Linked DNA regions of Halioglobus japonicus. Each later gene encodes a partner of the first gene's protein in a complex. Links are inferred from orthologs where the notes say so. Each region holds a gene or a part of one and is shown in the gene's direction. Other genes may lie near its edges.

Region 1 (4,351 bases):
GGTGTAGGCTACATGCTGGGTCAGGACTCTGACGCCAATGCGATGCGCGAAGTAGCCCTGGATCGCCTCCAGGACGAGCTCGCTGAGCAGGAGCAGGAATTGGCGCAGCTGCAGGCTCAGGCCGAGCGCAAGATGGCCGCAATGACCCGTAATGTGGCCGAAATGCAGGCGCGGATGACCCGCCTGGATGCACTTGGTCAGCACCTCACCGCCATGGCAGATCTCGAAGAGGGTGAATTTGATTTCAGCGAGCCCCCGGCTATGGGTGGTCCGCTGGGCGGCGAATTCAGCGTTGAATACAGCACCTCGGACCTGATGGCCGAGCTCGGCCTGTTTCAGGCCCGGGTAGAAGACCGTGAGCAGCAGTTGGAAATTCTCGAGACGCTGCTCAGTAACCGCAAGCTAGATGAGCAGACGTTCCTCTCCGGGCGCCCGGTCGAAAAGGGCTGGATTTCCTCTTTCTATGGCAAACGCAACGATCCCTTTACCGGCAAGCCCGCCTTCCATCACGGCGTCGATTTCGCCGGTAAGGAAGGCACCAATGTCATCTCTGTGGCGGCCGGCGTTGTTACCTGGACGGGGTCCAAGAGCGGTTACGGTGAGACCATTGAAATTTCCCATGGCGATGGCTTTGTCACCCGCTATGCCCACAATAAAGAGAGCCTGGTCAAGCCGGGTGATGTGGTGCGCAAGGGCCAGCCGATTGCCTTAATGGGTTCCACCGGTCGCAGTACCGGTGCCCATGTCCACTACGAAGTCTACAAGCACGGTCGCTCAGTCGACCCGTCAAGTTACATACGACGAACCCGCCGCTGACGCGTATAATCCCTTCTTTTTGTTCCCGCCCGTCCACGTAGGTCCGGCGGGTTGTTTCGTATACAAGACAAGTTGAACAGCTATGATTGGCAATCCCCTGAAGATGATTTTTGGCACCCGCAATGACCGGGAGCTCAAGCGCCTGGGCAAGGTGGTCAAAAAGATTAATGCCCTGGCCGAAGACACGGCGGCGCTCAGCGATGAGCAGCTGAAAGCCAAGACGGAAGAATTCAAAGGTCGGCTGGCGAACGGCGATACCCTGGACAAGATACTGCCCGAAGCGTTTGCCGTTGTGCGTGAGGCTGGCGAGCGGGTTCTGGGCCTGCGCCATTTTGACGTGCAGCTGATCGGCGGCATGGCGCTGCACGAAGGCAAAATTGCAGAGATGCGCACCGGTGAGGGTAAGACGCTGGTAGCGACCCTGCCGGCCTACCTGAACGCGCTGGCAGGCAGCGTACACCTGATTACGGTCAACGATTACCTCGCCACCCGGGATGCTGCCTGGATGGGGCCCCTGTATGAATTCCTCGGTGTCAGTGTGGGTGTGATTCGCTCCGGGCAGTTGCCGGAACAGAAAACCGCCGCCTATAGCGCCGACATTATCTACGGCACCAACAACGAGTTTGGTTTCGATTATCTGCGCGACAATATGGCCTTCACCCTGGGTGACAAGATGCAGGGCAACCTGGCCTTTGCCATTGTCGACGAGGTGGATTCCATCCTGATCGATGAGGCCCGTACACCGCTGGTGATTTCCGGCGCCTCTGAAGACAGTTCAGAGCTTTACAAGCGCATTAACAAGCTCATTCCTTCGCTCCAGGCTGATGTTGAAGGCCAGTCCGGCCACTTCACTGTGGATGAGAAGGCCCGCCAGGTGGAGCTGACTGAAGACGGTCATGAGTTCATTGAGGGACTGTTGATTCGCGAAGGTCTGCTGCAGGAGGGCGACAGCCTCTACGCGGCCACCAACTTGAACCTGCTGCACCACGTGTATTCAGGCCTGCGTGCCCACGCCATGTTCCAGAAGGATGTGGAGTACATTGTACAGGAAGGGCAGGTGGTGCTGATCGACGAGCATACCGGTCGTACCATGCCCGGCCGGCGCCTCTCTGAAGGTCTGCATCAGGCGATCGAGGCGAAAGAGGGCGTGGCGATCCAGAGTGAAAGCCAGACCCTGGCGTCCACCACCTTCCAGAACTATTTCCGCCTGTACGACAAGCTCGCCGGCATGACCGGTACCGCGGATACAGAGGCCTTTGAATTCCGCCAGATTTATGGTTTGGAAGTGTTGGTCATTCCCACCAACAAGAAGCAGGAACGCAAGGACCTCAACGATGTGGTCTACCTCAGCCGCGAAGAGAAGTTCGACGCCATTGTTGCCGACGTGAAGGATTGTATGGAGGCAGGTGCACCGGTACTGGTAGGTACGGCCTCTGTTGAAACCTCAGAAGAACTGTCGGCGCGTTTCCGCAAATCCAAGATTCAGCACAAGGTACTGAACGCCAAATACCACGAACAGGAGGCGGAAATTATCGCCCAGGCGGGCCGCCCCGGTGTTGTGACCATCGCCACTAACATGGCGGGCCGCGGTACCGACATCGTGCTCGGCGGTAATCTGGAGGCAGAAATGACTGCCGCTGGCGAAATCTCCGATGTGCGCAAAGCCGAGCTCAAGCAAGCCTGGGAGCAGCGTCACCAGCAGGTGCTGGAGGCCGGCGGCCTGCATATTCTCGGCACTGAACGACACGAATCACGCCGTATCGACAACCAGCTGCGCGGCCGTGCCGGGCGCCAGGGTGACCCCGGTGTGTCGCGGTTCTATCTGTCGCTGGAAGATAACCTCATGCGCATCTTCGCCTCTGACCGGGTGAAAAACTTCATGCAGGCCCTGGGCATGGAGAAGGGCGAGGCGATTGAGCACCGCATGGTGACCAACGCGATTGAAAAAGCCCAGCGCAAAGTAGAAGGCCGCAACTTCGATATCCGCAAACAGTTGCTGGAATATGACGACGTCGCCAATGACCAGCGCCAGATCATTTACGAGCAGCGCAATGACCTGCTTGGTGAAGCGGACATTTCCGACACTATTACGGCTATTCGCGCTGATGTGGTGAACGAGGCGGTCGACAGCTTTATTCCGCAGATGAGCGTGGAAGAGCAGTGGGATATTCCAGCCCTGGAAAAGCAGCTCGAAGCCGAGTTTGCGCTGCCGCTGCCCGTGCAGTCCTGGTTGGACGCCGACGACAAGCTTCACGAAGAAGCCCTGCGTGAGCGAATTGTGAATGAAGTTCAGGCGGCCTATGAAGCCAAGTGCGAATCTGTGGGCCCTGACATGCGCAAGATCGAAAAGCAGATCATGCTGCAGGTGCTCGATACGCTGTGGAAGGAGCACCTGGCGACGATGGACCACCTGCGCCAAGGTATTCACCTGCGCGCCTACGCCCAGAAAAACCCCAAGCAGGAATACAAGCGCGAGTCCTTTGCCCTGTTTGAAGACCTGCTTAGCAATCTCAAGCTTGAGGTGGTGAAATTCCTCAGCCATGTGCAAATCCAGCGCCAAGATGAAGCAGAGCTGATTGAGCGGCAGCGCCGGGAAGCTGCCGAGCGTGAAAAGCTCGCCTTCCAGCACGCCGAAGCATCTGCGATGGGTGAGTCCGAGGCGGAAGAGCCGCAAGCGCCGCAGCAGCCCTCCACCTTTACCCGCGAAGCGCCCAAGGTGGGCCGCAATGATCCCTGCCCCTGTGGCAGCGGCAAGAAATACAAACAGTGTTGCGGCAAGCTCTAAGGTGATTTGATGGCCGTAGGAAACGATACGCTCCCCAAGCTCCTGCCCGTGCCAGGGCTGCGCCTGGCCACGGTATCTGCCGGTGTAAAGACACCGGGACGCAAGGACCTGGTATTGATGGAGCTGGCCCCTGGCGCCAACTGTGCCGGCGTGTTTACCCAGAATGCATTCTGCGCGGCGCCGGTAGCGGTGGCCGAGTCACATCTGGGTGCAAGCCAGGCACAGCCTCGTTATCTGCTCGTTAATACTGGCAATGCCAACGCGGGCACCGGAGAGACTGGCCTGCGTGACGCACGTGCCTGCTGTGCTGCTGTGGCAGAAGCCACAGGGTCAGATGCGGCAGAGGTTTTGCCGTTTTCGACGGGCGTCATCGGTGAGCCGCTGCCGGTAGAGAAAATCACCGCGGCAATTCCCGCGGCGGTAACCGGCCTTGATGCCGACGGCTGGGCCGATGCGGCGGAAGGTATTCTTACTACTGACACGCGGCCCAAGGGTTTGTCGGTGTCTTTCAACTGCGACGGCATCGACTATGTTGTGACCGGTATTGCCAAGGGCGCGGGTATGATCCGCCCCAATATGGCGACCATGCTGGGCTATATTGCCACTGACGCTGCGGTGGCTCCGGAGCTGCTGCAACGTCTGCTCAGCGAGGCGACCGACATGTCGTTCAACCGGGTCTCGGTTGATGGTGATACCTCCACCAACGACGCCTGCGTCTTGGTGGCAACCGGTGCCGCGGGCAATGCTGTC
Region 2 (2,907 bases), 2.4 Mb from region 1 along the record:
GTTCGCGCAACCTTTAATGGCCTGCGTGATATGGCTGCTCCCGAAGACGTTGCTGCCAAGCGCGGCAAGTCTGTCGAAGAAATTTTGAACTAAGTATTGGGTTGATTCGTCATGGCAAAAGCAATGATCAAAGTTACCCAGGTTAAGAGCACCAACGGTCGCCTGAAGAACCACAAGGCGTGCGTTGCTGGCCTCGGCCTGCGTCGTATTGGTCATACCGTAGAAGTGGAAGACACTCCTTCCGTTCGCGGCATGATCAACAAAGTTAACTACCTGGTACGGGTTGAGGACTAAATCATGTCAGAAGTAATGCGACTGAATACCCTGAGCCCCGCCCCGGGTGCTCGGAAAGACAGCAAGCGCGTTGGCCGCGGCATTGGCTCCGGTTACGGCAAAACTGCCGGCCGTGGTCACAAAGGTCAGAAGTCTCGTTCCGGCGGCAGTGTTCGCCCCGGTTTCGAGGGTGGCCAGATGCCCCTGCAGAAGCGCCTGCCCAAGTACGGTTTCACCTCACGCATCGCGCGCACTACTGCGCAGATCCGTCTGGGTGAGCTGAATGCAGTAGAAGCTGAAGTGATCGATCTGGAAGCCCTGAAGGCTGCCGACCTGGTCAAGCAGAACGTAACCCGCGCTCGTGTTTTCCTGTCAGGTGAACTGAGCAAGGCCGTTACGGTCAAAGGCCTTGCGGTCACCAAAGGTGCCCGCGAAGCTATCGAAAAAGCTGGCGGAAAGATCGAGGACTAAATGGCGGGACAGGCGCCCTCAGTAAATAAGGCAGGCATGGGCGAGCTTTTTGCTCGCCTTCGTTTTGTCTTACTGGCAATTATCGTTTATCGGATCGGGACTCATATTCCCGTTCCGGGAATTGACCCCAACCAGCTGCAGGCACTGTTCAACCAGAACCAGGGAACCATCCTTGGTCTGGCCAACATGTTCTCCGGTGGCGCCCTGGAACGTATGTCGATCCTGGCGCTGGGCATCATGCCTTACATCTCTGCATCGATCATTATGCAATTGATGGCGGCAGTCACGCCCCAACTGGAGCAGCTGAAGAAAGAAGGCGAGTCTGGCCGCCGTAAAATCAGCCAGTACACGCGCTACCTGACAGTAGTGCTGGCTATTATCCAGGCCACTGGTATGACCGTGGGTATGGCCAATCAGGGAATGAGCTACGACACATCGATGTTGTTCTATGTGATCGCAATCACTTCTCTGGTAACCGGCGCAGTCTTCATGATGTGGCTCGGTGAGCAGATTACAGAAAAGGGCGTAGGTAACGGTATCTCACTGTTGATCTTCGCCGGTATCGTAGCGGGCCTGCCCGCGGCGATCGGCCAGTCTCTGGAGCAAGCGCGCCAGGGCGAGCTGAACATTCTGCTGCTGCTGGGCATTCTGGCATTCGCGATTGTGATGATCTTTGCGATTATCTTCATCGAGCGTGGCCAGCGTCGCATCACGGTGAACTACGCCAAGCGCCAGCAAGGCCGCAAGATGTACCAGGCGCAGAGCTCGCATCTGCCCCTGAAGGTGAACATGGCGGGTGTTATCCCGGCTATTTTCGCCAGCAGCATCCTGCTGTTCCCGGCGTCTATTGCCCAGTGGTTTGGCTCGGGTGATGGCGCAGACTGGCTGCAAGACCTTGCCGTGGCGATTGGCCCCGGCCAGCCGCTGAACATTTTGTTGTTCACGGTGTTTATTGTGTTCTTCTGCTTCTTCTATACGGCGTTGATGTTTAACCCGTCAGAAGTAGCTGACAACCTGAAGCGGTCCGGTGCATTCGTACCTGGTATTCGCCCCGGTCAGCAGACCGCCAATTACATTGACGGCGTGCTGACTCGACTGACGGTATTTGGCTCGGCGTATATCGCCATTGTGTGTCTGATTCCTCAGTTCCTGGTAGTAACAGCCAACGTGCCGTTCTACCTTGGCGGCACCTCACTGTTGATTGTGGTTGTCGTTGTAATGGACTTTATGGCCCAGGTGCAGAGTCACCTGATGTCTCACCAGTACGATTCGGTGATGAAAAAGGCCAACCTGAAAAATATTGGTAGTTCCGGTCGCGTTCGCTAAGCGCCGGATGATACGGAGAAGTAACGATGAAAGTACGTGCATCAGTAAAGAAGATCTGCCGCAACTGTAAGGTTGTGCGCCGCAACGGTGTGGTGCGGGTAATCTGCAACACCGATCCGCGTCACAAGCAGCGCCAGGGTTAATTCCCGGCGTAGTTGATTTTTAGTAACGATATCGCTAGAATGCTGCGCCTTTCGCGCGCTCCACTGGCTGATTTTCGGAAAACCGAAGAAAATCAGTGGTTTGCGTAAACCGCAGTTAAGCGAAAAAGAGAGTAATTGGAGAAAGTTGGATGGCTCGTATTGCCGGTGTCAACATACCTGATAACAAGCACGCTGTTATCTCACTGACTTACATCTACGGTGTAGGTCGCACCACTGCCAAGGAACTGTGCGCCGCTACTGGTGTTGCAGAGAACGCCAAGATCGGCGATCTGTCCGAGGAAGACATGGATGCACTGCGTGGCAAAGTAGCTGAGATGACCGTCGAGGGTGACCTGCGTCGGGAAGTCTCCATGAACATCAAGCGTTTGATGGACCTGGGCTGCAACCGCGGCCTGCGTCACCGTCGCAGCCTGCCGCTGCGCGGGCAACGCACCAAGACCAATGCGCGTACCCGTAAGGGCCCGCGTAAGCCGATTCGCAAGTAAGGAGCGACCCTAACGGGTTCGGGCCTCGGCCCACTCACAGCGAATCCTTTTTAGTGTAGCTGCACCGAGTGCAGTGTTGATATTAAAGTAGGAAAACGACATGGCGAAGCCAGGTGCCAAAGGCACTCGTAAGAAAATCACCAAGACTGTTGTCGACGGTATCGCGCACGTACACGCGTCCTTCAACA

The links.
Region 2: the proteins of secA (region 1) and secY are in contact, whole or in part, in a crystal structure (PDB 3DIN), measured with the Thermotoga maritima proteins. The link is inferred for Halioglobus japonicus from one-to-one orthologs. Residues at the interface, in WP_004082002.1 of Thermotoga maritima: Glu261, Ala262, Arg263, Lys300, Ala301, Arg302, Thr303, Ile304, Ile305, Leu323, Tyr324, Asp325, Pro326, Val329, Ser330, Tyr333, Ile336, Lys340, Phe345, Val349, Glu363, Phe364, Tyr374, Ser375, Gly376, Gly377, Glu393, Ile395, Thr482, Ser483; in WP_004081795.1 of Thermotoga maritima: Glu108, Gly109, Glu110, Glu111, Ala236, Glu237, Arg238, Arg239, Ile240, Thr241, Ile242, Gln243, Tyr244, Ala245, Arg246, Arg247, Val248, Thr249, Gly250, Arg251, Arg252, Val253, Tyr254, Gly256, Ala257, Ser258, Thr259, Tyr260, Leu261, Pro262.

Annotation. Positions count from the first base shown.
Region 1 is NZ_CP019450.1:3,717,731-3,722,081, reverse strand. What follows is about bases 545-3,801. They hold secA (preprotein translocase subunit SecA), read left to right. Parts: upstream 545-898; coding sequence 899-3,601; downstream 3,602-3,801. Other genes in these bases: argJ (bifunctional glutamate N-acetyltransferase/amino-acid acetyltransferase ArgJ), read left to right, coding at 3,611-3,801; BST95_RS17470 (M23 family metallopeptidase), read left to right, coding at 545-816. Also shown: more of BST95_RS17470, read left to right, coding at 1-544; more of argJ, read left to right, coding at 3,802-4,351. UniProt on the Escherichia coli protein: Required for protein export, interacts with the SecYEG preprotein conducting channel.
Region 2 is NZ_CP019450.1:1,328,266-1,331,172, forward strand. It holds secY (preprotein translocase subunit SecY), read left to right. Parts: upstream 1-744; coding sequence 745-2,070; downstream 2,071-2,907. Other genes in the region: rpsE (30S ribosomal protein S5), read left to right, coding at 1-93; rpmD (50S ribosomal protein L30), read left to right, coding at 112-294; rplO (50S ribosomal protein L15), read left to right, coding at 310-744; rpmJ (50S ribosomal protein L36), read left to right, coding at 2,097-2,213; rpsM (30S ribosomal protein S13), read left to right, coding at 2,363-2,719. UniProt on the Escherichia coli protein: The central subunit of the protein translocation channel SecYEG. Consists of two halves formed by TMs 1-5 and 6-10.